Regions from separate parts of the Cryobacterium sp. TMS1-13-1 genome, predicted to be linked through region 1. Evidence: riboswitches for the same ligand, from Rfam matches in the RefSeq annotation. Region 1 holds a riboswitch; each other region holds the start of a gene.
The links. Region 1 has a riboswitch for thiamine pyrophosphate ahead of thiC (phosphomethylpyrimidine synthase ThiC). Riboswitches for the same ligand answer to the same signal wherever they lie in the genome.
Positions count from the first base shown of each region.

Region 2: another riboswitch for thiamine pyrophosphate. It lies ahead of E3T31_RS02295 (3-oxoacyl-ACP reductase); the one in region 1 lies ahead of thiC (phosphomethylpyrimidine synthase ThiC).
Region 3: another riboswitch for thiamine pyrophosphate. It lies ahead of E3T31_RS09415 (ECF transporter S component); the one in region 1 lies ahead of thiC (phosphomethylpyrimidine synthase ThiC).
Region 4: another riboswitch for thiamine pyrophosphate. It lies ahead of E3T31_RS10105 (bifunctional hydroxymethylpyrimidine kinase/phosphomethylpyrimidine kinase); the one in region 1 lies ahead of thiC (phosphomethylpyrimidine synthase ThiC).

Region 1 covers NZ_SOGX01000008.1:229,531-236,831, reverse strand. The annotation lists gene E3T31_RS07945 (FAD-binding oxidoreductase) at 1-76, opposite strand, end outside; gene hxlA (3-hexulose-6-phosphate synthase) at 494-1,117, opposite strand; gene hxlB (6-phospho-3-hexuloisomerase) at 1,176-1,760, opposite strand; gene E3T31_RS07930 (response regulator transcription factor family protein) at 1,875-2,843, shown strand; TPP riboswitch at 3,009-3,116, shown strand; gene thiC (phosphomethylpyrimidine synthase ThiC) at 3,135-4,766, shown strand; partial or broken gene E3T31_RS07920 (family 1 glycosylhydrolase) at 4,887-5,066, opposite strand; gene E3T31_RS07915 (hypothetical protein) at 5,151-5,732, shown strand; gene E3T31_RS07910 (BTAD domain-containing putative transcriptional regulator) at 5,834-6,817, shown strand; gene E3T31_RS07905 (response regulator transcription factor) at 6,941-7,301, shown strand, end outside.
Region 2 covers NZ_SOGX01000004.1:101,464-108,764, reverse strand. The annotation lists partial or broken gene E3T31_RS02305 (MFS transporter) at 1-189, opposite strand, end outside; gene E3T31_RS02300 (LLM class flavin-dependent oxidoreductase) at 317-1,639, opposite strand; gene E3T31_RS02295 (3-oxoacyl-ACP reductase) at 1,653-2,417, opposite strand; TPP riboswitch at 2,474-2,574, opposite strand; gene E3T31_RS02290 (hypothetical protein) at 2,564-2,935, shown strand; gene E3T31_RS02285 (isopenicillin N synthase family oxygenase) at 3,049-4,050, shown strand; gene E3T31_RS02280 (hypothetical protein) at 4,237-4,467, shown strand; gene E3T31_RS02275 (pyridoxal-phosphate dependent enzyme) at 4,503-5,621, opposite strand; gene E3T31_RS02270 (acyl-CoA dehydrogenase family protein) at 6,054-7,238, opposite strand; gene E3T31_RS02265 (beta-ketoacyl synthase) at 7,252-7,301, opposite strand, start outside.
Region 3 covers NZ_SOGX01000010.1:27,514-34,814, forward strand. The annotation lists gene E3T31_RS09390 (ABC transporter permease) at 1-391, shown strand, start outside; gene E3T31_RS09395 (ABC transporter permease) at 401-1,201, shown strand; gene dinB (DNA polymerase IV) at 1,375-2,589, shown strand; gene E3T31_RS09405 (hypothetical protein) at 2,616-2,942, shown strand; gene E3T31_RS09410 (hypothetical protein) at 3,006-3,227, opposite strand; TPP riboswitch at 3,271-3,380, shown strand; gene E3T31_RS09415 (ECF transporter S component) at 3,414-4,052, shown strand; gene E3T31_RS09420 (ABC transporter ATP-binding protein) at 4,061-5,557, shown strand; gene E3T31_RS09425 (energy-coupling factor transporter transmembrane protein EcfT) at 5,554-6,336, shown strand; gene E3T31_RS09430 (AAA family ATPase) at 6,323-6,892, shown strand; gene E3T31_RS09435 (hypothetical protein) at 6,966-7,238, shown strand; gene E3T31_RS09440 (hypothetical protein) at 7,239-7,301, opposite strand, start outside.
Region 4 covers NZ_SOGX01000010.1:163,684-170,984, forward strand. The annotation lists gene thiO (glycine oxidase ThiO) at 1-907, opposite strand, end outside; gene thiE (thiamine phosphate synthase) at 969-1,613, shown strand; gene E3T31_RS10105 (bifunctional hydroxymethylpyrimidine kinase/phosphomethylpyrimidine kinase) at 1,648-3,207, opposite strand; TPP riboswitch at 3,190-3,289, opposite strand; gene E3T31_RS10110 (dihydrolipoamide acetyltransferase family protein) at 3,362-4,795, opposite strand; gene E3T31_RS10115 (alpha-ketoacid dehydrogenase subunit beta) at 4,795-5,814, opposite strand; gene pdhA (pyruvate dehydrogenase (acetyl-transferring) E1 component subunit alpha) at 5,811-6,953, opposite strand; gene E3T31_RS10125 (Lrp/AsnC family transcriptional regulator) at 7,063-7,301, opposite strand, start outside.

The sequences.
Region 1 (7,301 bases):
CCAGGCGTGTTCCCGTGAGCGAGGTTTTAACAACGGATGCCGCTGGCCGGGCCCGGTCGAAAATGGTGCTGCTCATGCGTGGCTGCTGGTCATGGGTGGCGTCCTCTCGCGGCGACGATGCCGCCAACTAGTCTGGGCGCCACCAGCCTAGCCGCGCCCACCGACAGGCCGGGGCGCGGCATCCGCTCTGTTCGCGGGTTGCCCCATCCGCGTCACGCTACGCGGGGGTTGCGCCGCTACGCGGGAGGCGGCACACCCCCGCGCACTGACGCAGGTCCCGCGAAACACGTGCCCCGAGGCCCGGGCCCGGAACCTGGGCCCATGCGTGCAGGATGCCCCCGTCGACCGGGCCCGGGACGTGGGCCCATGATCCAACATGGGCCCGGTTTCCGGGCCCGGGCCCGGTCGGATTTCTCGTCACCCGGCAGGGGCATCCGCTTAACGCAAAAGTGCCGCCCCGCAGAAGCGGGACGGCACCAGAGAACGCGAGTGACTAGATAATCGCGGCGCGAAGGGCGGCAGCAGCTGCAGCCGGGTCTTTGGCGCCGTAGATTGCTCCGCCGGCAACGGCGACCGTTGCTCCGGCGCGCTGCACCGAAGCGATGGTCGACAGGTTCACGCCGCCGGCAAGGGAGAACGGAACCTTGGCGGTCTCGCCCTGGTTGAGCAGTGTGGCGAGCGAGAAGCCGGGCTCGGCCTGCTCGTCGAGTCCAGCGTGCATCTCGACGAACTGGGCACCGAGCGCGGTGACCTCGCGGGCGCGGGTGACCTTGTCGGCAACGCCGATGAGGTCAACGACGATGCCCTTGCCGTGCTTGGTCGCGGCGGCGACAGCTCCGATAATGGTGCTGTCTCCGGCCGTGCCGAGCACGGTTACGAGGTCTGCACCGGCGGCGAAGGCGATGTCGGCTTCGAGCTCGCCGGCATCCATCGTCTTGAGGTCGGCGAAGACGATCTTGTCGGGGTGCGCGTTCTTGATCGCGGTGACGGCGCGCAGGCCCTCTGCCTTGATCAGCGGGGTGCCGAGCTCGATGATGTCGACGTGCGGTGCAACCTGAGCAGCCAGCGTGAGCGCCGCTTCGGTGGTCAGTACGTCCATAGCTACCTGAAGCTTCATGGGATTCTACTTTCTATTAGTAATTAAGAGTGGAAAGTTTTTGGAAATGGTGCGCGCCCTATTCGAGGTTGGCGTGACGCGGCCAGAGCTGTTCGGCCGTGGAACCGCTCGCCTTCCAGAGCGTGTGAAACAGGGCGTCGCCGACGAACAACACCGACTGCTCGAACAGGCCGCCCGAGTACTGGGCCGACACCTGCCCAGCGTGGTCCTGCTTGGCAGCCGCGGGAATTACCACGGTCACCGCGGCGAGCCGCCCGAGCGACGACTCGGGCGCAGTGGTCAGCGCGAGAATGCTCGCCCCCACGCCGTGAGCCGTCTCGGCGGCACGCACAATGGCGCCCGTCGTTCCGGATCCGCTCGCCACCAGCAGCACGTCGCCCGACACGATCGCCGGGCTGGTCACCTCGCCCACCACGTGCACGTCGAGGCCGAGGTGCATGAGTCGCATCGCGGTCATCTTCAGTGCCAGCCCGGAGCGGCCAGCGCCGAGCACGAACACCCGGGGCGCCGCGGCGAGCAGGGTTGCCGCCTCATCCAGTACTGAAGCGGATGCCGATCGCAGCGCCTCGACGACGCGGCCGTTCTCGGCGAAAATGAGGCCGAGGGCATCCGCTGCCAGTGGGGTGGTTGTCGTTTCGGTCATGATTCAATGGTCCACTCCTTCGAGTGGGAATGCTGCCCGCCAAACGAGCGGTTTTCCTACCCAAACGGATGGCTCTGGGTGGGTTCCGAGGATGGCCCGGGTAGGCTGGGGGGCATGACTTCCGCTCCATCTAACCCCGGCGTGCGCGCCACCGCCACTGAGGCCGCTGCGCGCAGCACGGCCGCCGCCCTCCGGTCTGATGCTGGTACCGGAGCAGCCGAACCGGCCGCGTCATCCGCCACGACCGCAAAACGCCCGACGCTCCCCGCAAACTCCCCGGTTCAAACAGCGCGCAGCGCAGCCGCCGAACGCTCCAAACTCATCGCCGACCTCACCGACGCACACGCCACCACGCTGGAATCCCTGCTCGCCGTGCTGCGCTCCGGCAGCACGAGTGACACCGCCGCCCGACAGAAGGCCACCGAACTCGCCGCCGCCGCGATGGTCGCCCTGCGCGCGGTGAGCGACCTCGATCGCAGTCTCACCGAGGAACCCGTCGCCCGCGCCTTCGAACGCCTCAGGAACGACCTGCGCCCGCTCGTGCGCTTCGGCGACCTCGACGTGCAGTTCATCGAGCCCCCGGTGAACGGTCGGGCATTGCCCGGCGAGGTCGCCCACGAAGCCCGCGCCATCGTGCGCGGCGCCGTACTCGCCCTCGTCGAACAGGCCGGGGTCGCGCGGGTGCGCGTGCAGTGGGACTGCGACGGAAGTAACCTGCTCATCCGCATTCGGGACGACGGTCCGGGCAACCTCGATGCCGAGGTTCCGAGCGTGCGCCAGCTCGCCGCCCGCGTCGTCGCCCTCAGCGGCACCCTCAACGTCGAGGCCACCGCCGGCTGGGGCTCCGAGATGGCCGTGTCGCTGCCGCTCGACGCGCCCACGGCATCCGTCACCGCCGCTGCGGCCTGGGGCCTCAGCCCACGCGAACGCGACGTGCTCGAACTCGTCGCCTCTGGGGCGCGCAATAAGGCCATCGCACAGGCCCTGACCATCAGCGAGAACACAGTGAAGTTTCACGTGGCCAACCTGCTGCGCAAGGTCGGCGCCTCGACCCGCGCCGAGCTGGCCGCCCTCGCTCGCTAAGCGGATGCCCAGCGCCAGCTATGCCTGGCCCGCCGCAGACTCGGGCGCCAGCTCCCGGTCATCGCGCCAGCGATGCGTGGCGCGATGGCCCCCACCGGGCGCGGTGACCGCGACCCCGGTAGGACCCGAGCGCGCAACCAGCGCTAGGGTGAAGGAGTCAGAAGACACACCAACCACGGGAGCGCGCACCAGCGAGCTGAGAGGACGGCCAGGGCCGTCGACCGTTGAACCTGTCCGGGTAATGCCGGCGTAGGAAGTTCGAAACCAATGCGCACAATTGACGAAACAACCATGTCAAAAACGGTCACGACCGGCCCGATCCAGGGCAGCAGCAAACGCTACGAACCGGTAGAGGACTGGCCCGGGCTCGAAATTCCCGTTCGCCGGGTGAACCTCAGCAACGGCGAACACTTCGACCTGTACGACACGTCCGGCCCGTACACCGACGAGACGGCCAGTATCGATCTCGAGAAGGGGCTGCCGCAGACCAGAGCCGGGTGGGAGCATCCGCTGCCCATCGACGGCGCTGCCACCCAGCTGGTCTGGGCCCGGGCCGGCATTGTCACGCCGGAGATGGCCTACATCGCCGCGCGCGAGGGCGTCTCGGTCGAGCTCGTCCGCGACGAGGTGGCGCGCGGCCGGGCCGTCATTCCGGCCAACCACAAGCATCCGGAGAGCGAGCCGATGATCATCGGCAAGGCCTTCACCGTGAAGATCAACGCGAACATCGGCAACTCGGCGGTGACCTCGTCGATCGCCGAAGAGGTCGAGAAGATGGTCTGGGCGGCCCGCTGGGGCGCCGACACCCTGATGGATCTCTCCACCGGCAAGGACATTCACCTCACTCGGGAGTGGATCATGCGCAACTCGCCCATTCCGGTGGGCACCGTTCCGCTCTACCAGGCCGTCGAAAAGGTCAACGGCGACCCGTCGCTGCTCACCTGGGAGATCTACCGCGACACCGTGATCGAGCAGTGCGAGCAGGGCGTCGACTACATGACCGTGCACGCCGGCGTGCTGCTGCGCTACGTGCCGCTGACCGCCAACCGGGTGACCGGCATCGTCTCGCGCGGCGGCTCGATCATGGCCGCCTGGTGCCTCGCCCACCACCAGGAGAGCTTTCTCTACACCCACTTCGTGGAGCTGTGCGAAATTCTGCGCCGCTACGACGTGACCTTCTCGCTCGGCGACGGCCTGCGCCCCGGCTCGATCGCCGACGCCAACGACGAGGCCCAGTTCGCCGAGCTGCGCACCCTCGGTGAGCTCACGAAGGTCGCGAAGTCGCACGGCGTGCAGGTGATGATCGAGGGGCCGGGTCACGTTCCGATGCACAAGATCGTTGAAAATGTGCGCCTTGAGGAGGAACTCTGCGAGGAGGCCCCGTTCTACACGCTCGGCCCGCTCGCCACCGATATCGCGCCGGCCTACGACCACATCACGAGCGCGATCGGCGCGGCCATCATCGCCCAGGCCGGCACCGCCATGCTCTGCTACGTCACGCCCAAGGAACACCTCGGCCTCCCCAACCGCGACGACGTGAAAACCGGCGTGATCACGTACAAGATCGCCGCCCACTCCGCCGACCTGGCCAAACACCATCCGCGCGCCCAGGAACGCGACGACGCCCTCAGTCGGGCCCGGTTCGAGTTTCGTTGGACCGACCAGTTCGCGCTCTCGCTCGACCCGGACACCGCGCAGAGCTTTCACGACGAGACACTGCCGGCCGGCCCAGCCAAGGCCGCCCACTTTTGTTCCATGTGCGGGCCCAAGTTCTGTTCCATGCGCATTTCAGCGGATGTTCGGGTGTACGCCGAAGAAAACGGCCTCACCAGTCTCGAGGCCATCGAGGCGGGAATGGCCGAGAAGTCGGCCGAGTTCACCCGTCTGGGCAGCTCGGTCTACCTGCCGCTTCGGGTGCTCTGATGACGGTCATTTTCGACAAGCGGATGCCCACCGACACTCCCACGGTCGCCGCTTCCGGGGTCGCCGGGCCCGGATCGCTGGCGCCGCGAGCAGTTGTGAACGACCGGTCGCGAAGAGCCGCTACTCCAGCCCGTTCGCCCGCGCGACCCCGCCCAGCCAGGCCAGGCTCGGCTTCGGCGTGCGAACGAACGTCTCGCGGTCGACCTCGATGAGCCCGAATGTCGGCCGGAATCCGCTCGCGCACTCGTAGTTGTCGAGGGCGCTCCAGTGCTCGTAGCCGAGCACCTCGATGCCGTCCTCGACGGGCGCGCCCACGCCAGCCCATCCGCGACAAACCAGACCGGAGCAGGGTTTTCCCATGGTCCCGCGGCCAGAATGCCGCACATGACTCCCGCGAATGTAACGCTGCGTCTGGTGCGTCCCGACGACGGGGAGAAGCATTCGGGCACCACACGGCACAGGCGTCCCCCGCCTCGAACCCTGTTCCAACGCCGCCGCAAAATTCTGATCCCATTGGCCATCGCCTGGCTCGTGATGGCCGCACTGGCTGGCGTGCTGCTGCTCACCGGTACGAAGCCGAGCACCCCGTTCGGCGACACGGCCACCGTGCCCGGCGGACTCGCCCGCATCAGCGCGATCATCCCGCTCGAAACCGATGGCTGGGTGCCGGCGACCGCCGCCGACCTGCTCTCCAGCCCGGTGCAGCCCGGGGCCCACCGCGTGCGCATTCTGCTCGAACTGACCGAAACGGATGCCTCCGGCCTCGCCTTTCGCGCCGCCGACTACTCCCTGTCCGGACTCGGCGCGCGGTCCACCGCGCTCTGGGTCGACCCGGCAGAGCAGAGCGGAGCATCCGTTCAAGCGACCCTCGTTTTCGAAATCCCCAATCAGGTCATTGCCCTCGTCCTGGACGGGCCTCAGGGGGCCAGCCTGTCCCTCGGAACCGGGCACCATACCAACTCCTGAAATTGTCCCCGAAATTGGGGGTAGTTCCCTAGTCCACCCGCGGCTTACCCCGGGCTTGGGCAAACCGGCACCATTGTCGCATTCCAACAGTGGAGGTCTTCATGACAATGGAATCGGACACCCGAGTGCAGCCAGCCAGCGCGCCCGTCGCACACCTCAACGTTCAACTCTTCGGCAACCTGACCATTCGACGCGGCTCCATTGTTCTGCACGCCCACCAACTCGGCGGACCGAAACCACGCCAGATCCTGGAGATTCTTCTCGTACACGTTGGCCTCCCGGTGTCGAAAGACCACCTGATCGAATTGCTCTGGGGAGCAAACCCTCCGGTCGAAGCCCTGCCCACCCTGGAAAGTTATGTCAGCGTGCTGCGCAGCCACCTGCAGCCCGGTGCGGGAAAGCTCGGGCCGTTGCAGACAACGACCGGCGGCTATGTGTTGGACCGCGACCTGGTCGATGTCGACCTTGACCAGTTCGACCATCTGCTGCAACGAGCCCAGAAAACCAATCCCGAGCTGGCTTACCCCTTCTTACTTCGCGCCCTCGACCTCGCCGAAGCCCCACTGCTCTGCGATGAACTGGTCGCAGCGTGGGCATCGGAGGCACGTGACCAGCACGCGTCCCGGCTGACCGTAGCCCGCGTTCTGGCGTCCGAAACCGCCGCTGCTCTGCACCGGATCGACGATTCCGTCGATCTCGCCAACCTCGCGATTGCCGATGACCCGCTCAATGAACGAGCCTGGACGGCCCTCATCCTCGGGCTGGAGGCTGCCGGGCGCCACGCCCAGGGCCTGCAAGCCTATGACCGGTGCCGCCATGCCATGCAGAGCGAACTGGGCTGCGCACCCGGCCAGATTCTGCGCTCAGCCCAGCTGCGTCTGCTGCACGCGACGGCCGCCGAAGACGGTGACCTTGCCGACGTGCTCTCGGCCCTTCTCGTGCTGTACGAACAGCTGGGAGTGCCAGCACCCGATTCGCGCCCCCGACCGAGCACACTTCCGCGACCAGAGCCGGTCGCGGATTCCCTCCAAGAGGCCACTGATGTCATCACCTCATTCCTGCGCCGCGCCGTCGCTCGCGCCTGATTCCCGAGTCGTACCATATGGGGGACAAAAACAACAGGACTCGACAGAATCTCAGTTTCTGCAGATACTGATTTGGTCGATCGAGCTAACGCAGCTCGCGACAGGGCAGAGAGGTCGCCGCAGATGACCACGCAGATGTCCCCCCTTGAACCCAGCATTCAGGGGACGGCGCTTTACTCGCCCGCCATTGCACAGATTCGCATTCTCATCGTCGACGACCACACGACCTTTGCCGAGTTGCTCACCGGTTCCCTTAACCGCGAGCCCGACCTGTGCAGCGTTGGCTCAGCCAACAACGTCGCGAGCGGCATCGCTGCGTGTCTGGAGCTGGTCCCCGACGTTGTCGTCATGGACTACCACCTGCCCGACGGCAGCGGGCTCGTCGCGGCCGCCGCTATTCTGGCCCGCGCCCCGCAGACCCGCATCGTGATCCTCACCGGCGACCCGGCCCTCGAGGCCCTCGAACAGGCCGCGGCGATCGGCG
Region 2 (7,301 bases), on a different contig from region 1:
CTTGGTCGTCGCCGTGCGGCCGATGCGGTCGGAGATCGGACCGAAGATCGCCGCTCCTATCGGCCGTCCGAGCAGCGTCGCGACAAATATCAGCCCGGCGTTGCCGACCAGGTTTTCCGACCCGAAGAGGTGCGCCGCTGCCGGCGTCAGGGCGATGACGGGCAGGAAGATGTCGAATGTGGTCCACATAGTTGCCGAAGCTCCCGCCCCGTATGGCGCGGCGCATGCCTGGCGGCGCCGACGACGGCCGTTGAGCGGAGGCAGCAGTGCTGGCGCGGGGGTAACGCATCAATTTCATTTCCTATGCCGACTATTTTCACCCCTCAGCCGCAGCGCCGACCGTGGGGCGTTCCAGCCCCAGGTGCCCACGCAAGGTATCGGCGGTATAGCGGGTGCGGAACAGGCCGCGCTGTTGCAGCACAGGGATCACGCGGTCCACGAACTCGTCCAACGATTCCGGCAGCAGCGGCGGCATCACATTGAAGCCGTCCGCGGCACCGGAACGAAACCACAACTCGATTTGATCGGCGATCTGTTCCGGCGTTCCAACCATGGTGCAATGCCCACCGCCGGCGGCGAGCCGGCCCAGCAACTGCCTGACCGTGGGCTGCTCAGCCTGAATAATTCGCAGGATCGTCGCATACCGACCCTGCGGCCCGGTGAAGCCGGCCAGCGGCGGCAGCGCCGGCACCGGCGCATCCAAATCCCAGTTGCTGCAATCCTGTTGCACAAACGTTCCCAGCTGCGCGAGCGACTGTTCGGTCGGCAGGAGGGCGTCGACCTCCGCCTGCTTCGCTCGCGCCTGCGCCTGTGTGGAGCCCACATAGGTGACGAGACCGGGCATGATCGATACCGCTTTCGGATCACGTCCGGCCGCGGCAATTCGCCGCTTCACATCCTGGTAATACTCCTGCGCGCTGGCTAGGTCATAGGCGACGGCATAGATTCCTTCGGCATAACGGGCCGCCAGGTCCCGGCCGGGGCCGGAGGCACCGGCCTGGAATAGCACGGGTCGACCTTGCGGCGGGCGTGGCACCGTCAGTGGGCCGTCCACCCGGAAGTGTTCGCCGGAGTGGCCGATCGCTCGCACCCGGGCCGGGTCAGCATAGAGACCTCCGCGGTTCAGGACCAGAGCATCGTCCTCCCACGAATCCCACAATTTCAGTGCCACCTCGATGAACTCGGCCGCCCGCCTATAGCGCTGGTCATGGGAGGGCAGCACGTCCATTCCATAATTGCGGGCTTCGGCGTCAAACATGGAAGTGACCACGTTCCAGCCAATGCGCCCCTTACTAATGTGATCCAACGATGCAAGCATGCGCGCAGCGTGAAAAGGCGTAAAAAAGGTCGCCGAGACGGTGCTGACCAGCCCGATCCGGCTCGTCGCCCGCGCCATCGAGGCCATCGCCGTCAACGGTTCAAGAAACCACCGCGGGCCGGTGCTCACATCATTGACGGCGTGCCCGTCGGCGAAGAACACGGCGTCAAAGAGGCCACGTTCGGCGCTTTGGGCGAGCCGTTCGTAGTAACTGATGTCTCCCAACTGCTCGATGGGCGACTGCGGCCGTCGCCAGGCGGCGCCGTGGTGGCCACAACCCATGAGGAACGCATTGAAGTGGAGCTGGCGCGGGGCCGACATGACCGGCGCGGCCCTAGTTCATCACCAGGCCGCCGTCGACCACCAGGTTCTGACCGGTGACCGACCGCGACCAGGGGGAAGCAAAAAAAAGTACCGCGTCCGCAAATTCGGCCGGGGTGGTCACCCTGCGTAGTGGGGTGGAGGCGGCAATGAAGTCGAACACGTCCTCGGGGGTGGCCGCGCTGGCATCCGTGGTGCGCAGTAGCCCGCCGGAGACCATGTTCACAGCAATGTTGTGCTGGCCGAGGTCTGAGGCAAGGGTGCGGGTCAGGGAGAGCAGGGCGGCCTTGGCTGCGGTGTAGTCGTGGTAGGGCACCACCGGGTTCTGAAACAGGTTGGTGCCGATGTTGATGATGCGGCCGAACCCGGCCTCGCGCATGCCTGCCAGCGCCTGCTGGGTCGTGTTCAGGGCGCCACGGACGCTGCCGGAGAACTGTGCCTCGAACTCGTCCCAACTGATATCGGCCGCGCCGGAGCGGGCATCGCCGTTGAAACTGAAATCGGCCAACGCGTTATTGACCACCGTAGTCACGGCGGAGCCAAAATGTGCTTGAGCCTGCGTGAGTAGTGCCGCGACCTGGGCCGGGTCGGTGACGTCGGCCTGTACGGCAAAAGCGTGTTCAGGCCCATAGACGGCGGCCAGGGTTTCCGCCGCTGCGGCGCTGTGGCGATAGTTAATGACCACCCGGGCGCCCTGAGTCGCAAAAGCGTGCACGATGCTTGTGCCCAAGCCGCGTGCACCGCCAGTGACCAGGACAATCTGTTCTGCTATTTGCATGATTTTCTTCACCTTGGGTAAGGCGAAAGGACGAGATCCGGCACCAATGCGGTGCACGTAATTCTCCGTGACATCCCTTCGCTAGTTCGAACTAGATCAGGTTCAACGGGTGTCATCTCAGCCGACCGTCATACAGTCGGCACCCCGTGTCGCTGGAAACGAGTATACGCAACCGCCTGGTACCGGCGAATTTCCATCCCGAACCTGAACTCATCAACTCCCCGCTGGTCGACTTTGTCGTCACGAGGCTCAGCGCAACTCCACGTTTAACGGCCCTGGACGAGGCGTACCTGCACGCCATCGTCGTCTCGGGCGACCGTACCGAGACGACTTCTGCTCGAACATCCGCCAGTGCACACGACCGACACGTGGACGCCGGTGACGCAGCAGCGCAGCGCCAAAAGTTTCGCAACGCGAAGACTCCAATCACGCGCAAGCCCAAATATGGCGTGACCCAGAGTTTCCGGATAGCCTTCCTGAGAAATAACTTGGATGAAAATATGGCACGCAGAACTTAGAGGTGCTAGACCCCGCACATCCAGGCGAATGTCAGCCGACACTTATAACCCTGTTTAAGGCTTCGGAGGCGTTACGATTCGCGGCGTGGCCTGCTCGGTGCCAGACTTGGACCATGGTGTTCTCACTGCCGATCCTCGATTTCTCTCAACTCGACGCTGGCGAAGCCGAAGCTGCGGTATTCCGCGCCGAACTGCTGCGCGTCACCCACGAGGTCGGGTTCTTCTACCTGACCGGCCACGGCGTCGACCCGCAGCTGACGAAAGAGCTCCTCGCCGTCTCCCGCAAATTCTTTGATCTGCCGGCCGACCAGAAACTCAAGCTGGAAAACATCCACAGTCCCCAGTTTCGCGGTTATACCCGCGTTGGCGGGGAGCTCACCGCCAACGCCGTTGACTGGCGTGAGCAAATCGATATCGGAGTAGACCGCGAGCCCGTGCCCCTCGCCGTCGGAACTCCAGACTATTGGCGCCTCGAGGGCCCGAACCTCTGGCCGGAGTCCTTGCCCGAGCTGAAGACCGTCGCCCTGCGCTGGAATGAGGAGCTGAGCCGCATCGCGCTTCGCCTGCTGCGCGCCTGGGCACTCGCCCTCGGCAGCCCCGAGAGCGTCTTCGACGCCGCTTTCGCCGAGAACCCGTTCCTCTTGACCAAGATCGTGCGCTATCCCGGCCAGCCGGTACGTGCTCAGGGTGTGGGCGAGCACCGCGACGGTGGAGTTCTCACGCTGCTGCTTGTCGAACCAGGCAAAGACGGCCTGCAAGTCGAGCACGATGGCGAGTGGATCGACGCTCCCCCGCTCGACGGCGCCTTCGTCGTGAACATCGGCGAAATGCTCGAGCTGGCAACGGATGGCTACCTCAAGGCGACCCTGCACCGCGTTTTCTCCCCTGAAGACGGGTCCGACCGCATCTCCGTGCCGTTCTTCTTCAACCCTGCACTCGACACCGTGATGCCGCGGCTGCAGCTCGACGAGAGCCTGTCTCGCGAGGCCCGCGGGCTCTCTGCCGACCCGACCAACAGTCCCATTCTCGAGACGACCTACGGTGACAACGCCCTGCGCTACCGCTTGCGCGCCCACCCCAACGTGGCTGCGGCCCACCACGCCGATCTGATCTAACCCCAGATAACAGATGATGCCCGGGCCGAGACAACCGTCATACGCGTTACCTAAGCCGTCTACTCGATGATGACCTCCTTCCGGGTCTGAATAGCATTCGAGCACTAAATCCCAACGTGAGCTGCTGCGGATATCTCGGACAGTGGGCCCTCTTAAAATGAGGGTCTACTGAAAGTAGAGATCAGCATGACCGCAGCACGTAGGCGTTTCACCCAGGAGTTCAAAGACGATCGGAAAGTCCCGCTGTTCTGGGCCGTGACCCTGCACAATACCAACCAGGACCGTTTCGACGAGCGGATGGCTCGGACACTCGGCTCGGTCCACGGCTGGGTGCCGACCATCACCGTCACCGTCGCCAGCTGCATCGTAGTCGCCGTCGCCGCGCAGCTTCGACTGGACGTGCTGAGCCACCTGTGACGGGCATCCAGCTGGCCTGACGCGGATCCCTCGGCTCAGATCGGATTTGCCGAGCGGCTTTCTGTACTCAGCAGCACGACCACGGCATCGGAAGTCAGCGACGCTGCGGTGCGTCTGCCCGGATCGCCTGCGATTGCGCGCATCGCCGCCAGGGACGACGCGCCGCACGGGCCGGCGTCCACCCCGAGCTGCTCGAGGTCGTGCACAGCGCGGCGCGTGTCCTCCTCCGAGACGGTGACTGCGGCATCCAGGCCGTCGATCAAATATGGCCAGGAGTTGCTCGACGGCGTGCCGCAGTTGAGGCCGGCCATGATCGTGTGTGAGGTCGGCACTGAGGTGAGCGTACCGGCTTGCAGCGAGACGATGACGGATGGTGCGTTCTCGGGTTCGACGCTCAGCACTGTCGGAGCTGCGGCGACTCCATCCGGTCGCGAGCGATAGTGGCGGATGGCCGCCTCAGCCAGGGACCCGACACCGACGGGAACCGTCACCAGGTCGGCGAGAAGCCCCAATTCCCCCAGCTGCGCGTCAGCCTCACTGAAGATGGTCGAGTAGCCGTCGACGATGAGCTGCGGTACTTGCTCATAGCCGGGCCAAGCGGTGTCCTGGATGTGGAGTGCACTCTCCCCCGCCGACTCGACATAGGCGCGGGCGGCAGCCACCACGCCGTCGTACGGTGCGTCCACTCCAAATACCCCCGCACCCTCCGATTCGATCGCCGCCCAGGGGAGCTTCGACAGGTAGTTCGAGACGAAGATGCGCGCGGGCAGGCCGAGCAGCCGCGCCAAATGGGCGACCGCGCGTCCGTGGTTGCCGTCGGTCGCGGCGACCAGGGTGAACGGTGCCTGCGCGGTCAGCCGGTGGCGCAACTCATCCAGCGGAAGCGCCGCATCCGGCGACCCTACCCGAGCCGACAGCACGCGGGACACCGCGTACGACGCGCCCATCATCTTGAATGCCGGGAGACCGAATCGGAACGATTCGTCTTTCACGAACGCACGGCCGACCCTCAACTCGTCGGCCAGGGCGGAAATCTCTGTGAGCGGGCTCGGCCGGTAGTCGGGCAGGCTGCGGTGGAATTGCAGGATCGAGTCGTCCACAGCATCCGTTCGCCACCGCCTGGCGGCCGGGTTGGAGTAGAAATTGTCAGTCATGTTACCTCTACTATTCCTAAAGAGTTCGTTCCGCAATAGTCGATGATGACGCCGTGGAGCACGCGGGTGACGGTCTCCAGAGACTTGCGCTCGTATGGTGAATTGAGACAGAGATAAGAAGAATCTGTTTCATGACTAATCGTCTAAAATTCACTCCTTCCAGTTCCAGTTCCAGTCCGAGTTGAGCCGACTTCTACGTTTGCTGTTGGTGTCCCCGGAGGTCGGCAATGAAGTTCACGTTCTCCCGTGGGTTGGCTGCAGAAGAGTCGCGGCCATCGTGATGATCGTGATTTTCCCCGCCCTGTTCGTGCCGAGAATGCCACGATCTCGTCCGGTTTGATCTGCCGGGGGAGATTGCACACAGCCTCAATCGACTTGGCAGGACAATGGAATAATCAGCGAATAGGGATCAGCTTTGGCGGACGAAGCCCGTCAGTCAACGGTGGGCTCGTCGAGTAATGCGGCCGCGTACATCGGTCGGGCGGCGTCGGCACTGGGCGGATGGAACAGCCCGGCCGTAGCATCCCGGAACAGGCGGTTAAGCTCGGTGCTGTTGTTGTATCCGCTGCCACTTGCGCACATTAGCGCGGTCTCGGTCGCGTGCCGGGCCACGTTCGATGCGTTGATGCGCGCGCTGACCAAACGCAGCGGCCAGCCTGCGCCGTGGTCGATGAGGTCGTCGAAGTCGCGAGTGTAAGCGTCCAACTGCGCGGGCACCGCCATGTACGCCATGAGGGCGTCGGCCAGGCGCGCCCGGAACTCCGGCACCTGGGCGTAGGTAGTGCCGTTCTTGGCCGACTTCCGGCTCTTCAGCCCCGCGGCGCCCAGATCCAGCGCACGGCGCGCGACACCCGTGTACACAGCCCCGATCAGCAGTTGAAAGTTGCTCGTGATCGCGAACGTCAACAGATCGGGGTATCGCCCCGTCGGAATTCTGCGAGCGACCTTCTCCGGCCGCATCCGCACATTCTTCAGGATCGTCGCACGGCTCTGCGACGCGCGCATACCGAGCACGTCCCACTGGTCCGACACGCTGATGCCCTCCGCGCTCCGCTCGATGAACCCGTACACGAGCCTCGGGTTGTCGGCATCGGTGCTGTCCAGCCCGTGGGTGATCAGGCGCGTCCATACCGGCGACAGTGAGGTGAAAACCTTCACCCCGGTCAGCAGATAACCGCCGTCCTCCTGCGGCTGAGCAACGGTGTTCGACCCCTGCAGTACCCAGTCGTTGGCTGGCTCGCTCACCCCGAACGCGAAGATCTCACCGGCCATCACCTCGTCGAACACGTACGTCAGCGACCGGTCGCCGCGCTCGAACATCGCACGTACAACCCCGACGCACATCAGGTGCATGTTTACGGCGAGGGCCGTCGCGGGCGCTGCCGTGGCCAGACGCTGCTGCAGCCGAGATACTTCGTTGAGGCTCAGACCAGCGCCGCCGAACTCCTCCGGCACAAACAGGGTGAGATAGCCTTGCGCTGTGAGCTCGGCGAGGTCCTCATCGAAGAAGCGGTTTTCCCGATCGTAGATGTCGGCCCGCGCGCGGAAACGGCCCAACAGGTCGTCGGGCAGGTACGTCGAGGCCAGCTCTGCGTGTCGGGTTTCCCGATCTGACATGTCTGCTCCTTCGTCATGTATTGGCGCGTCTGATCAGTACCGCGCCGTTGTGGCCGCCGAACC
Region 3 (7,301 bases), on a different contig from region 1:
GCCGGCGACGATCATCACCTTGTCATACCTCTGGCTGCCGTACGTGATTCTGCCGATATATGCGGGACTGGAGCGGGTACCGGATTCGCTGCTCGAGGCATCCGCTGATCTCGGTGGGGGTACCTGGTCGACGCTGCGCCTGGTGGTGCTGCCGATGATCTGGCCGGCTATCATCGCCGGGTCGATCTTCAGCTTCTCGCTATCGCTCGGTGACTACATCACCGTGAATATCGTCGGCGGGGCCAACCAGATGCTCGGCAACCTCGTCTATACCAATGTGGGCGCGGCGAACAACCTGCCGCTCGCTGCGGCGATCGCGCTCATTCCCATTCTGATCATCTTCGCCTACCTGGCCGCTGTGCGGCGCACGGGTGCGCTCAACAACCTGTAGGAGCCTGTCATGCGTCTGAGTCGACCGGCCCGCGGACTGCTCGCGGGCATCACCGCCGTGGTGTTGGCCCTGATCTACCTGCCGCTGCTCGTGGTGTTCGTGAACTCGTTCAGCACCAGCAAGAATCTCACTTGGCCGCCGCCGGGCTTCACCCTGGAATGGTGGGCGAAGGCCTTTCAGAGCGAGGGTGCCCTGGACGCGGTCGTGACCAGCCTGCAGGTGGCGCTCGCCTCGACGGCGATCGCCCTCGTGCTCGGCACGCTCATCTCGATCGGACTGCAACGCTTCGAATTCTTCGGCCGCGATGCCATCAGCCTGCTGGTCATCCTGCCGATCGCACTGCCCGGAATCGTTACCGGAATCGCCCTGAACAACGCCTTTCGCACCGGGTTGGGCGTGCAGCTGTCGATTTTGACGCTCATCATCGCCCACGCCACCTTCTGCATCGTGACCGTGTTCAACAACGTCATCGCCCGGCTGCGCCGCCTCGGTACCAGCCTCGAAGACGCATCCTCAGACCTCGGCGCCGGCATCTGGACCACATTTCGGCTGGTCACCTTTCCACAATTGCGCTCGGCGCTGTTTGCCGGGGGACTGCTCGCCTTCGCGCTGAGCTTTGACGAGATCATCGTGACGACGTTCACGGCCGGGTCGAGTGTGAAGACGCTGCCGCTGTGGATTCTGGACAACCTGTTCCGGCCCAACCAGGCCCCGGTCGTCAACGTGATCGCCGTGGTGCTCGTGCTGATCTCGATCATTCCCATCTACTTCGCGCAGCGGATCGCCGGCGCCGAGAAGGTCGTGCGCTAGCCGTTTCGCCCCCTCCCTGCGCATAACTCCTGCAGAACGTGAGAGCGGATGCCGCCCACCCGCGTGAATGGACGGCGGCGGCCTCAGCCGGCAGGGAATTGCAGGAGTTATGCAGGAGATCGCTCGTCACCGGGAGGTAGTGCCGCAGGCCGGGTTCGGGTTAGGGTTTTTCGGTGGGTAGTCAGGACGGCAGTGGGCGGCAGGTGTCGGCGCGGGACGTCGACGACCGTTCTGCGACCGTGCTGCACGTCGACCTCGACGCGTTCTTCGTGTCGGTCGAGTTGCTGTCGCACCCCGAATTCGTCAACCTGCCCGTGATCGTTGGCCACCGCGGCGGTCGGTCGGTCGTCACTGCGGCCAACTACATCGCCCGCAAATACGGCGTGAACTCGGCTATGCCGATGGCGCTCGCGCTGCGGCAATGCCCGAATGCAATCGTGCTCGAGCCGCACATAGGGCTCTATCGGGACTTTTCCAGCCGGGTCATGAGCATTTTCGATGACGTGACCCCGCTGGTGGAACGGCTCGGCATCGACGAGGCCTTCCTCGACGTGGCCGGCGCGACCAACCTGTTTGGCTCACCGGGCGTGATCGGCGAACTCATTCGCGCCCGGGTGTTCGCCGAGACCGGGCTGGTCTGCTCGGTGGGCGCGGCCTCTACCAAGTTCGTCGCCAAACTTGCCTCCGGCCTGGCCAAACCGAACGGGCTGCTCGTCGTTCCCGCCGAGGATACGGTCGAGTTTCTGCATCCGCTGCCCGTCGCCGCGCTGTGGGGCGTCGGGGCCGCCACCGAGCAGGCGCTGAGCAGACTCGGCCTGAAATTGATCGGCGACATCGCGCACACGCCGCTGGCGGTGCTGCGCAAAGCGCTGGGGGAGGCATCCGGTCAGAAACTGTTCGAGCTGTCCTGGGGTCGTGATCCGCGCGTGGTGACGCTGGAGCGGGAGGAGAAGAGCATCGGCCACGAGGTGACCTTTGAACACGATGTGACGGATGTCGACCGGCTGCGCAGCGAATTGCTGCGGCAGTGCGACCTCGTTGCCGTACGGCTGCGGCGGGGCGATCTCGTGGCACGGCGGGTCGCCCTCAAGCTGCGCTACACCGACTTCAGCACGGTGACGCGGTCGCGCACCCTCGCCGAACCCAGCAATGTGGGGCGGCGCATCTACGAAGAGGCGGTGGCCGCGTTCGACCTGCTGGCAGCCTCCGGTATTCGGGTGCGGCTGATCGGGGTGCGTGCGGAGCAGCTCGGCACAGCATCTGGATCGGTCGGACTCTGGGACCCGGACGAAGACTGGCGCGGCGCGGAGCTGGCCGTGGACACCGTGACCGAGCGATTCGGAGCGGGAACCGTGCGCCCGGCCTCGCACTTCAAACCTCGCCCCTGAAGTCTCAGTCACGCTAACCTGATGGCATGACCAGCCTCCCGGAAAAACTCGCAGAAACGTTCCGTTCCGCCGGTGTGAAGTCGGCGTACGGTGACCCTGTACAGATCGATGGCGTCACCCTGGTGCCCGTCGCGCTCGCCTACTACGGCTTCGGCGGCGGTGATGCCGGTGAGGGCGGGGCCGGGTCCGGCGGGGGCGGAGGCGGCGTTTCGCTGCCGATCGGCGCGTACGTCAAGTCTGGCGGTACAGCCCGGTTCGAGCCGAACGTCATCGCCCTGCTCGCCGTCGGTGTGCCGTTCCTCATCGTCGCCGGCCGCGCCTTGGCCCGGGTGATCCGCGCCCTAAAGAAGTAGTCGCTTTCTGCACGGGGCCCGGGCCCGGAAACCGGGCCCATGATAGATCATGGGCCCACGGAGCTAAGGTGGGCCCGGGCGGGTGTGGCGCAACCGCCGCGCTGCGCGCGGGCGACGCGCGAAGCGTCGCCGCGCCCAGCGCGGCACTCTTGGGCGCAACCAGGCCGGAAAGTGCCAGGGGCCGCTCACCGGCAGACCCTGCGCAATTCGCCGCCGCCGTAGAACGAACCGGCGCATGAGCAGCAGGTACAGGGCCGCCAAAACGAGCAGAATGCCGATGCTCATGTCGTGATCCCCATATCGTCAGTCTAAACGGGGCACTATACTTGAGCACGATCACGGGAGTCCGGTACACCGGGCTGAGAGGAAGCTGACCAAGCTTCGACCGTCGAACCTGATCTGGATCATGCCAGCGCAGGGAGGCTTCTCAATCCCGTGCCCTGTATTTACCTACAGAAAGGGCACGAAACAGTGCACGCTACAACGAGTTCACTCAAGCAATCCGCTCCCGCGGGAGCCACGAAGCGCAACTTTCGCTGGCGCGTCGTCGACATCGTCGTCGCCAGCGTCATCGGCGTCGCGAGCGGTGTCATCTTCCTCGTCTGGAATCAGGCGAGCAACCCCCTGAGCGGTCTGCTTTCGCCGCTGCTGCCGGGCCTGTCTGCCCTCCTGGGCGGAGGCTGGCTGTTCGCTGGCGTGCTCGGCGGTCTCATCATTCGCAAACCCGGGGCCGCGCTCTACACGGAGCTCCTTGCCGCCGTCGTTTCCACGCTGATCGGCAACCAATGGGGACCACTGACGCTGGTGTCTGGCCTGGTGCAGGGTCTTGGCGCCGAGCTTGTCTTCGCTCTGTTCCTCTACACGAACTATCGTCTCTACGTCGTGTTGTTGGCGGGCGCTGGGGCCGGACTTGCCATGGCCATCAATGACCTGGTGCTGTGGTATCCCGGTTCAGCGAGCGCATTCGCGACGATTTATATCGTGAGCGCGATTATTTCCGGCGTCGTTATCGCCGGGCTCCTGTCCTGGTTCGCTGCGCGCGGCCTGGCTCGCACGGGCGCGCTCAACCGCTTCGCGGCGGGTCGCATCGCCGGTCGAACCGCGATCTAGGCGAGCGGATGCTGGTGGGCGCGACGCGGGGAGGCGCATCCGTCGACGTTCGCGACTGGGGTTGGCGCCATTCCGGTCGGCGGCGCTGGGCGGTGAGCGAGCTGTCCCTCCGCATCGAGCCTGGCGAGCGGATTCTCCTGCTCGGTGCATCCGGTTCGGGAAAATCGACGCTGCTGCACGCGCTGGCTGGCGTGCTCGGCGGCGACGAAGAGGGCGAGCAACGCGGTACTCTGCGCGTGAACGGCACCGAGCCTGGCAACGCCAGGGGTCAGGTCGGCCTGGTCCTCCAGGACCCCGACTCGCAGGTAATTCTCGCTCGCGTCGGCGACGATGTCGCCTTCGGTTGCGAAAACATCGGCGTGCCGCGTGAGGAAATTTGGCGGCGCGTACAGGATGCCCTCGAGATGGTCGGCCTCGATGTCCCCGTTGGCCACCCGACGTCCGCCTTGTCGGGCGGCCAAAAACAGCGTCTTGCTCTCGCCGGAGTGTTGGCCATGCAGCCGGGTCTGCTGCTCCTCGACGAGCCGACGGCAAATCTCGATCCGGTCGGCGTGCGGGAGGTGCGCGAGTCCGTCGCCCGCGTTCTGGCACACACTGACTCGACGTTCATCGTTATTGAACATCGGGTTGAGATCTGGAAGGACCTCGTCGACCGGGTGATCGTTCTGGGCGCCGACGGGGGAGTCCTGGCCGACGGATCCCCTAGCGACGTTCTCCTCGCGCAGGGAGTTGCACTGACCGCCTCCGGCGTCTGGGTACCCGGTGTGCCACACACGCTTCCCGTAAGGCCTCCTCGAGAGACCGTTCAGCCAACGCTCTTGTCGACCAGTTCTCTCGCGATTGCGCGCACTCGGGATTTTGTGGTTGCCGAAAATATCGACCTTGAGGTGCCGGAAGCCTGCGCTCTGCTCATCACCGGACCCAACGGAGCCGGCAAGTCCACCCTCGCGCTCACCCTGGCGGGGCTCCTGCGCCCCGCCGCCGGGCGGGTCGTCGCCAGCAGCGCTCTCGCCGCTGGCGCAGGGAGCGACCCGATCCGCTGGAAATCGCGACAGCTTCTGAGTCGAGTGGGCACCGTCTTTCAAGACCCGGAACACCAGTTCGTCGCTGGCACCGTGCGCGCCGAACTGGCCGTCGGACCGCGAGCCCTCGGTCTGTCGGACGCACTGCTGCACCGGCGCGTCGACGATCTGCTGGATCGCCTTCGCCTGGACCACCTGGCCGAGGCCAACCCATTCACCCTGTCCGGTGGCGAGAAACGACGTCTGTCGGTCGCCACAGTGCTGGCCACCCAACCCCGACTTCTGGTGCTGGACGAACCCACGTTCGGTCAGGATTTTCGCACCTGGCAGGAGATCGTTGCGCTGCTGCGTGACCTCCTGGACGCGGGCACCGCCATCGTCGCGGTCTCCCACGACGCAGACTTCGTTGCCGCCGTCGCTGATCGGGAATTTCGAGTCGAGGGCCGCGGCTCCAAGTACGATCTCAGCGCGGTTCTGCCATGAGTGTCTTGACACCCACGCGGGGAGTGCGAGCGATCGACCGGATCAATCCGGTCGCGAAACTCGCTGCCGCGCTCCTGCTCGCCGCAGTCCTGGTGCTGACCATCGATTGGGTCTCCGCCGCCGTCGCCCTGGCCTGCGAAATGCTGCTCTTTCTGTGGGCTGGGCTTACTCTTCGAGTCTTCTTGTGGCGAACCGCGCTGGTCTGGCTGGCTGCACCGTCCACCGGGATCACGACGCTGCTGTATGGCCAGGCCTCCGGTCAGGAATATTGGTCATTCGGATTCATCCAGGTAACCGATGGCTCAATCGATCTGGCCCTCGCCACGACCCTGCGGGTGCTCGCGATCGGGCTGCCTGCCGTCGTCCTGTTCATCACCGTCGATCCCACCGATCTCGCCGACGGGCTGGGACAGGTCGTGCACTTGCCAGCCCGGTTCGTGCTCGGCGGACTTGCGGCGCTGCGGATGGTCGGGCTGTTCATCGAGGACTGGCGGGCCCTGGGACTTGCCCGCCGGGCACGCGGGGTAGCGGATGGCGCGGTGCTGCGCCGCCTGGGCAACCAGACCTTCGCGCTCCTCGTGTTGTCCATTCGGCGGGGCAGTAAACTCGCCACCGCCATGGAAGCTCGTGGCTTCGGTGCTCCCACCCAACGCACCTGGGCTCGGAGTTCAACCTTCGGCCTGCGGGAATGGTCACTCATCGGGATCGGGCTGATGATCGCCGTTTTGGCCGTCACGATCTCGGTATCCACCGGAAACTGGAACTTTGTCTTCGCGTGAGTCTCTGCGCGCCACGACCCTGCTGGCGCCGGTGTTCCAGGCCGTCGCCGCTGCCGGGCCGAACCCGGTGGTGCTCATCGACGGACCGAGTGGCGCGGGCAAGAGCACCCTCGCCGACGCCCTCGTGGCAGAGTGGCCGGGCAGTCAAACCCCGCAGCTTGTGCGCATGGACGATATCTACCCCGGCTGGGACGGCCTCGACGCGGCCATCGATCACCTGCGCCGGTACCTTCTCGAACCCCGACGCACCGGGCGGCCGGCGGCCTGGCAGCGCTACGACTGGAGCGCGAATCAGCGAGCCGAGTGGCATCCGCTGACTAAAGAACGACCACTGATCGTTGAGGGCTGCGGAACGCTCGCGGCCGCGCATGAGCCGCTCAGCGACGTGCGCGTGTGGCTCGCCGCCGACGACGACCTGCGCAAACAACGAGCGCTCGACCGCGACGGCGAGGCGTTTCGAATGCACTGGGACCAGTGGCAGGACGAATGGACGGCCTACCTCACGCAGGAGGCACCGGAACGTCGTGCCACCGTGCGCCTGCGGGCGGGCGGGTAGGCGACGAGAGCGGGCGACACGCGCCAGCAAGCCCACCGGGTAACCCGGGGCGCACAGGACTAGATTAACTGCCATGAATACTTCCGACCGTGACGATGCCGGTGCCCCCACCCTGTATATCGCCGAGTTCATCGACGGCCCGCTCGACGGCCAGATCGATTCCCGGGCGCTCGTGCGCGGTAAACACGCGGCCCGCATCAGCATGGTCGCCGCCGTCGCCGGTCTGGAATCGGTGTTCTGGTACGACGAGGTCGACGAACGCGACGTCAACGGGCAACGCCGCGTGCGCTACTCCTTCGACAAGGGCGAGAGCGATCCGATCGACACCGAGTTGGAGCCGATTTAACTACTGATCGAGCAACGCCGTGATCATCACGATCGGGTGCAGCAATCGCCACCCCAGCCCCGG
Region 4 (7,301 bases), on a different contig from region 1:
CACCAGCCGACACCGCAGTGGAGCCGTCTTCGCGTTGGGTGGCTCCGATCACGACCGTTCCGTCCGATCGTGGAACCAGATAGACCGGCACGCCGTGCACCAGTCCGCGGAGCGTGCAGGTGAGCAACGGCCGAAGGTGCGCCGGCACCCGAAGCCGCAGAATATCGCCGTAAACCGGTCGAAGTGGCAGGGTCAGTCGCTCTGGTAGCCCGTTCAACCCGGCCGCCGCGAGGCCATTGGCCACAACTACTTCGGCGGCACTGACCGTTCCGCCATCAGCCAGGGCGACACCGGTAACGCGAGATGAGACATCCGCGGAATCGTCGTGCAGTAGTCCCATGGCATTCACCCGGATCAGGGCGTCGTGGCCCCACCGGCCGCTTTTCGCCAGCGTGGCAAGTGCGAGTTGGATGCGCTCGGCGAGCCGGCGCGGGTCGACCTGATGATCCTGCTCCACCATGAAGGCACCGGAAACGTGAGGGCTCAGCAGCGGTTCAAGCACGCGCGCCGCGCGAATGGTCAGCGGGTCGACGGCTAGCCCGTTGGCGAGCTGCACCCCGCGCAGGTCGGCCAGCGCTTGCCGGTCGGCCGAATCAGCGCCAACACTCATGGTGTGAGTTCTCTGATACCCGGTTAGGTGATGATCGGGCCCCAGTGATTCGATGAACGCCGGATACAGCGCCGAGGAGGCGAGCATGAGCTCGAGCAACACCTCTTCTTGGTAGTGCAGTTCGCTCACCGCCGCGAGCATTCCGGCCGCAGCGTACGTTGCGCCGCCGGCGGGGTCCGGATCGATGACGACCACCGTGCGGCCGGAATGCGCAACAGCCCAGGCAATGCCGAGCCCGATAATGCCACCGCCGATCACGGCGACGTCGACCGTGCGGTTCACGACTCGTTCATTCATGGTGCGCACCGTTCCTCTGCGCTGGCACGGACGCACGAACTTGGCCCATAGGGTTGGTCGCATGGACCAGATAAAAGCCCGGCTGTATCTCTGCACCGATGCCCGGAAGGATCGTGGCGATTTCGCTGACTTCGTGGCGGCGGCGTTCGCTGGTGGGGTCGACATTATTCAGCTTCGCGACAAAAATATCGACGCCGCCGAGGAGCTCGAATATCTCGAAATTCTGCGCTCGGTTGCCGACCAGCACGCACGACTCTGGGCCGTCAACGATCGGGCGGATATTGCCAGCCTGGCGGGCGCTCCGGTATTTCATGTAGGCCAGACAGATCTGCCGGTGGCCGCCGCTCGTACCCTGCTTGGCCCGGCCGCGGTGATCGGCCTGTCCACACACAGCACCGAACACGTGGATGCAGCCCTGGCCGCGAACGATCTTAACTATTTTTGCGTCGGCCCAGTCTGGGCCACACCGACAAAACCCGGTCGAGCGGCGGTCGGAACGCAGCTTCTGCGTTACGCGGCCGCCCGCAGTGCAGCCACCGACAGCGAGCTGCCATGGTTTGCCATCGGCGGCATCGACCTCGGCAACATCAACCAGGTCGTCGATGCTGGTGCGACTCGAGTGGTTGTGGTGCGCGCGATCACCGACGCCAACGACCCGACGGATGCCGCGCAGCGACTTCTGGCCAGCCTGCCCGCGCTGGGCTAATACCGCACACGGTACCGAGTTTGGCGTGGTCATCTCAGGCCAACACAGAGTGCCGAGGGGCGTCGAAGAAGTCGAGCTCGAACCGTGACGAGGTGGCAAACGCCTGGCGCATTGCCGAGCGTTGCGCGTCAGAGGCCGTGGCCGCAGCGTCGTCGGTGAGCGCGATGACTTCCCTCGTGGCCGCGGCGAATTCTTCATCGGCATAGGTCTGGAGCCACGCGGCATATGGATGTACTGCTGTCTCGGTGCGCGCCAGAAAGTCGGTGTGCAGCCGCTCACCGACATCCGCATAGAGCCAAAAACAGGGCAACAGCGCCGCCAGAAGCACCGCATAGTTTCCGCCCTCAGCGAGCCCGAGCAAGTGATCCAGGTAGCCAGCCGTTACCGGGCCGGCCTCGGACGACACGTCCCGTTGCCCCAGCCAGTTTCTGTGCAATTCCAACTCAACGTCGCGGCACCGTCGTGCCGAATCGGCCAGAAACCGCTGTGCGTGCATGCTCGGCGCGATCTCACTGGCGCGCGCAAGAACGCGCGAGTAAGTGGCGAGGTAGAGCGCGTCCTGAGCGAGGTAATACGCAAAATCTCGCTCGGCCAGAACCCCAGTACCGAGATCCGTAATGAACGGCAGATCGAAGATCTGCGTGCGAATCAGCTCGACATCGCGCCACAGTGTCGCACTGAACTTCACCGAATCAGCTGGTGTGGCCGACTCGGCCGACTCGGCCGACTCGGCCGACGCGCCTGCGAACAGCCGATGAAAGTGATGGATCGGGCCATGGCCCTGACCGACCTCGAGGTCGTCGGCATGGGTCAGGGCATCCTGAAGCCAGTCTTTGACCTCGGCCAGAGACGCAGCCCAGTCCCCGGTTCGCGCCTGTACCGTGGCCATTGCCGAGGAGAGCGAGCATCCGGTGCCGTGGGTATTCTTGGTGGCGATGCGCGGCGAAGCAAACTCGACAACGCTCTGTGCCAGCAGCCCGTGGGTGTTGACCAGGGCATCAGGGCAGATGGTTTCGTCGAAATGACCCCCCTTCACCAACACGGTTACTCCGGTGCGGGCTGATAGTCGTTTGCCCTGCTCGATGGCCGCAGCCCAGTTTGCCGCTGTGGGTTCTGCGAGCAGAACGGCCAGCTCGGGAACGTTGGGTGTGACGAGATCGGCGAGGGGGATCAGATCACGCAGCGCCTGCTCGGCTTGGGGTTCGAGCAGCCGGTGACCACTCGTTGCCACCATCACCGGGTCGAGCACGACGAGCGGAGGACGGTGGGCATTGAGCCAGGAACGCACCTCGTGAATCACGTCGATTTCGGCGAGCATGCCGATCTTCACGGCATCGATAGTCACGTCATCGCTCACGGCGTTCAATTGCTGGCGCAGAAACGCGACCGGCGGGGTGTGCACCGAGCGCACCCCGCGTGTGTTCTGCGCGACCAGAGCTGTTACTACTGCCATGCCGTACCCGCCGTTGGCCGCGATGCTTTTCAAATCGGCGTGGATGCCGGCACCGCCGGTCGGGTCGGTGCCGGCGATACTGAGAATCCGCGGCGTGATGCGCGGCGTGATATTCGTGGTCTGATCAGTCATCCGTGACATTCCTTCGCTAGTGCTAACTAGACAGGTTCAACGGGTATTCATCTCAGCTCGCGCATTGTGCGGAGCACCCCGTGTCACTCAGCAGCCTATACGCCAACAAACATCACTCAGTTACCGATGGCAGAATCGTGGGCGTTCAGGACACGCCCCGAGCTCACAGGTCGGCGAGCAGGCTCACCGGGTTTTCAATGCAGCCGGCCACATAGGTGAGAAACCCGGCGGCGGTTCCGCCGTCGCAGACCCGATGGTCGAACACCATGGAGAGTTCTACGACGGTGCGAACCGCGAGTGCGTGTTCGACCACCCACGGCCGCTCGATCATGCGCCCAATGCCGAGAATGGCCGCTTCGGGATGGTTGATGATCGCGGCCGAACCGTCGACGCCGAGCGATCCGAAGTTGTTGAGGGTGAAGGTTCCCCCGGTCAGCGCGCTCGGCGAGAAGGTGCCGTCGGGCGACTGTGCGACCAGCGCGGCGAGGGCATCGCGCAGTTGCCGCGTACTCATCGCGTGGGCACGGTGGATGACGGGAACCATCAGCCCGCGTGAGGTCTGCGCCGCGATGCCGAGGTTGATGGCTCCGTGCTGCAAAATCTCCTGACTCGCGGTGTCGACCGAGGAATTGAGCACGGGATAGAGCCGCAGCCCGGCCACCACGAAGCGCGCGATGAGTGCCGTCACGCTGAACCGCTCACCCGTCGCCGCGAGCAGCTGGTCCCGCGCGGCGAACAGGGCGGTCGCGTCGACGTCGAGCCAGATCGTCGCCTCGGGAATCTCCCGACGCGACGTGGTCAGCCGCTGCGACACGACCTTGCGCAGGCCGGTGATGGGAATGCGAATATCCGCACTCGCCGCGTCGACAGCGCTGGGCGGCGTCGCAATGTCGACATCGATTGCCACATCGATTGCCACATCGACAGCCACGGCCGGAGCGGTGAGCGCGCGAATGTGTTCCTCCACGTCGCTGCGCAGCACCAGACCGTCGTGCCCACTGCCGGCCAGCGTGCTCGCGTCGAAACCGTTCTCGCGCGCCAGCCGGCGCACGATCGGAGACACGACGGGGGAGCGGCGGATCGGGTCGACCGTGCTGGACGACTTGATGGCCGGAGAAACGGATGCCGCCACATCGGCGGGGCGCTCGGCCAGCGCAACGGCGACGGGCGACGTCGATGCAGCCGATGCCGGGGCATCCGCTGCCCGCGGGGTGCCGAACCGCCCGGCGGCCACCTTGCGCGCCGGCCGGGTGCTTTCGGTCGTGCCGTAGCCAACCAGAACGGCTCCGGAGCCTTCGACCGCCGTGACGGTCGCCGCGGCGACCGGAACGCCGACAACACCGGCTGAAGCGTCATCAGTCGAGTCGGTCACGGTCAGCAGCACCTGCCCGGCATGAATGACCTGGCCGGGCTCGCCGAACAGGCTTGCCACGACGCCGCCGTAGGGCGACGGCAGCTCCACGATCGACTTGGACGATTCAACCTCGACCACGGCCTGGTCGATGGCGATCGTATCGCCGGGAGCGACCAGCCAGGCCACGATCTCGGCCTCGGTCAGTCCTTCACCGAGGTCGGGCAGCAGAAACTCGCGGCTCATCAGGACCACTCCCAGGTCGACAGCGCGGCGAGGATTCGGTCGGGGGTCGGCAAGAAATACTCCTCGAGCTTGGGTGACGGGTACGGAAGGTCGAAGCCGGTGATGCGCAAAATGGGCGCGGCCAGGTAGAAGAAGTTGCGCTCGGTCAGGCGAGCGGCCACCTCAGCGCCGTAACCGCCGAACTGGGCGGCCTCGTGCACGATCGCGGCCCGGCCGGTCTTTCGAACGGATGCCCCCACCGTCTCGTCATCAAACGGCGACAGCGTGCGCAGGTCGATGACCTCGATCGAGAGCCCCTCAGCCGCGCCCTGATCGGCCGTCGCGAGGGCGGTCTTCACGGTCGGACCGTAGGCGATGAGCGTGACATCGCTGCCCTCCCGGAGCACGACGGCCCGGTTCAGCGGCTCGGTTTGCACCGGCAGGGAAAGCTCCGCTTTGCTCCAGTAGCGACTCTTCGGCTCCATGAAAATCACCGGGTCGTCGCTCGCGATGGCGCCCCGCAGCATGGAATAGGCGTCGGCCGGGTTCGACGGGCTCACCACGGTCAGCCCGGGCGTCGCCGTCCAATACGCCTCGGAGGAGTCGGAGTGATGCTCGACGCCGCCGATATCGCCGGCGTAGGGAATGCGAATGACGATCGGCAGCGAAATCTTGCCGCGCGTACGGTTGCGCATCTTCGCCACGTGCGACACTATCTGCTGGAACGCTGGGTAGCTGAACGCGTCGAACTGCATCTCGACCACCGGGCGCAGGCCGTACATCGCCATGCCGATGGCCGTTCCGACGATGCCGGCCTCGGCCAGCGGCGAGTCGCTCACCCGGGTCTCGCCGAATTCGGCGTATAAGCCGTCGGTGACCCGGAACACGCCGCCGAGCGGCCCGACGTCTTCGCCGAACAGCACGACCGTCGGATCGTCGACCATGGCGTCGTGAATGGCCGCGTTGAGGGCGGCGGCCATGGTCAGGTTTTCCGGAGCGCGCACAGCTGTTCCGTTCTCGAGGGTCTGCTGGGGGCTCATCGGGTGCTCTCTTCGTATTCACCAGCGGATGCGTCGGCGTCGCCGTCGAGTTCGGCCGCCAGAAAGGCGCGTTGCTCGGCCAGGGCGGAGCGGGGGGTGGCGTAGACGTGCTCGAACAGCTCGAGCGGATCGACCACCGCCTGCTCCGTCATACACTTGCGGGTCGTCGCTGCGAGCGCCTCCGCGGCCGCAGCGACGGAAGCGCGCTCTTCCTCGGACAACGCCCCCTGGGCAATGAGGTACTTCTCCAGGCGTTCGATCGGGTCGCGGCTGCGCCACAGATCCACGTCGGCGGTTTTGCGGTAGCGGGTGGGGTCATCCGAGTTAGTGTGCGCCTCGATGCGGTAGGTGAGGCCCTCGATCAGGGTCGGGCCGCCGCCGCTGCGGGCTCGGTCGACCGCCGCTGAGATGACCGCGAACATGGCCGCGACGTCGTTGCCGTCAACGTAGAAGCCGGGCATGCCGTAGCCGATCGCCTTGTCGGCGATGGTGCGGCAGGCCATCTGCTTGTCGAGGGGCACGCTGATCGCGAACTGATTGTTCTGCACCACGAAGACGACGGGGGCCTGCCAGACTGCGGCAAAGTTGAACGCCTCGTGAGCGTCGCCCTCGCTCGTGGCCCCGTCGCCGAGCAGGGTGAGCGCCACGGTGTCGTCACGCTTGAGCTTGGCCGCGGTGGCGAGGCCCACGGCGTGCAGTGCCTGGGTGGCGAGCGGGGTGGCCTGCGGGGCGATGCGATGCTGTTGATAGTCGTAACCGCTGTGCCAGTCGCCGCGGAACGAGGCGAGAATATCCTTCGGCTCGACGCCGCGCGTGAGCAGCGCGATGCTGTCCCGGTAGGTCGGAAACAGCCAGTCCTGCGGCGAGAGCGCAGCGACGGCGGCGATCTCGCAGGCTTCCTGGCCGAGCGCGGATGGGTAGGTGGCGAGGCGACCCTGTCGGGTGAGGGCGGTGACCTGCACGTCGAACCGGCGGGCCACGACCATCTGCCGGTAGAGGCCGACCAGCGTCTCCACCGGGGGAAGGACGAATCCGCCGCTCTCGGTGCCCGGAACGGCGTTCCCCGAATCATCGATCAACCGCAGGGGTGGGGGTGCCAGCACGGCCGTCAGTGGCGTGCTCTCGACATTGAGGCTCATGAGCCAATGGTGCGCCCTTTTCGCAGGCCTGGCCGCGCTTTTTCCCAGTTGTGAACGATTGGCCGATCATCCGCCAGACGGCGACCAATCGGCATGGTTGAGTCCTGAATCAGTGCCAGGCGTCCGGAGTCGCTCCGGGTGCGTGCCCGATGATCTCGTCGAGAATGAGGTGGGACCGGGTCGAGATCACCCCCGGCATGGTGTGGATATCGCGCAGAATGGCCTGGCTGAGCTGCTCATGGTCGGGAGCGCTCACCGTGAGAATGATGTCGATGTCGCCGCTCACGGCCTGCGCCTTCTCCACGAACGGCAGTTCGGCGAGCTGCGCGGCAATTGCGCCCCAGGCGA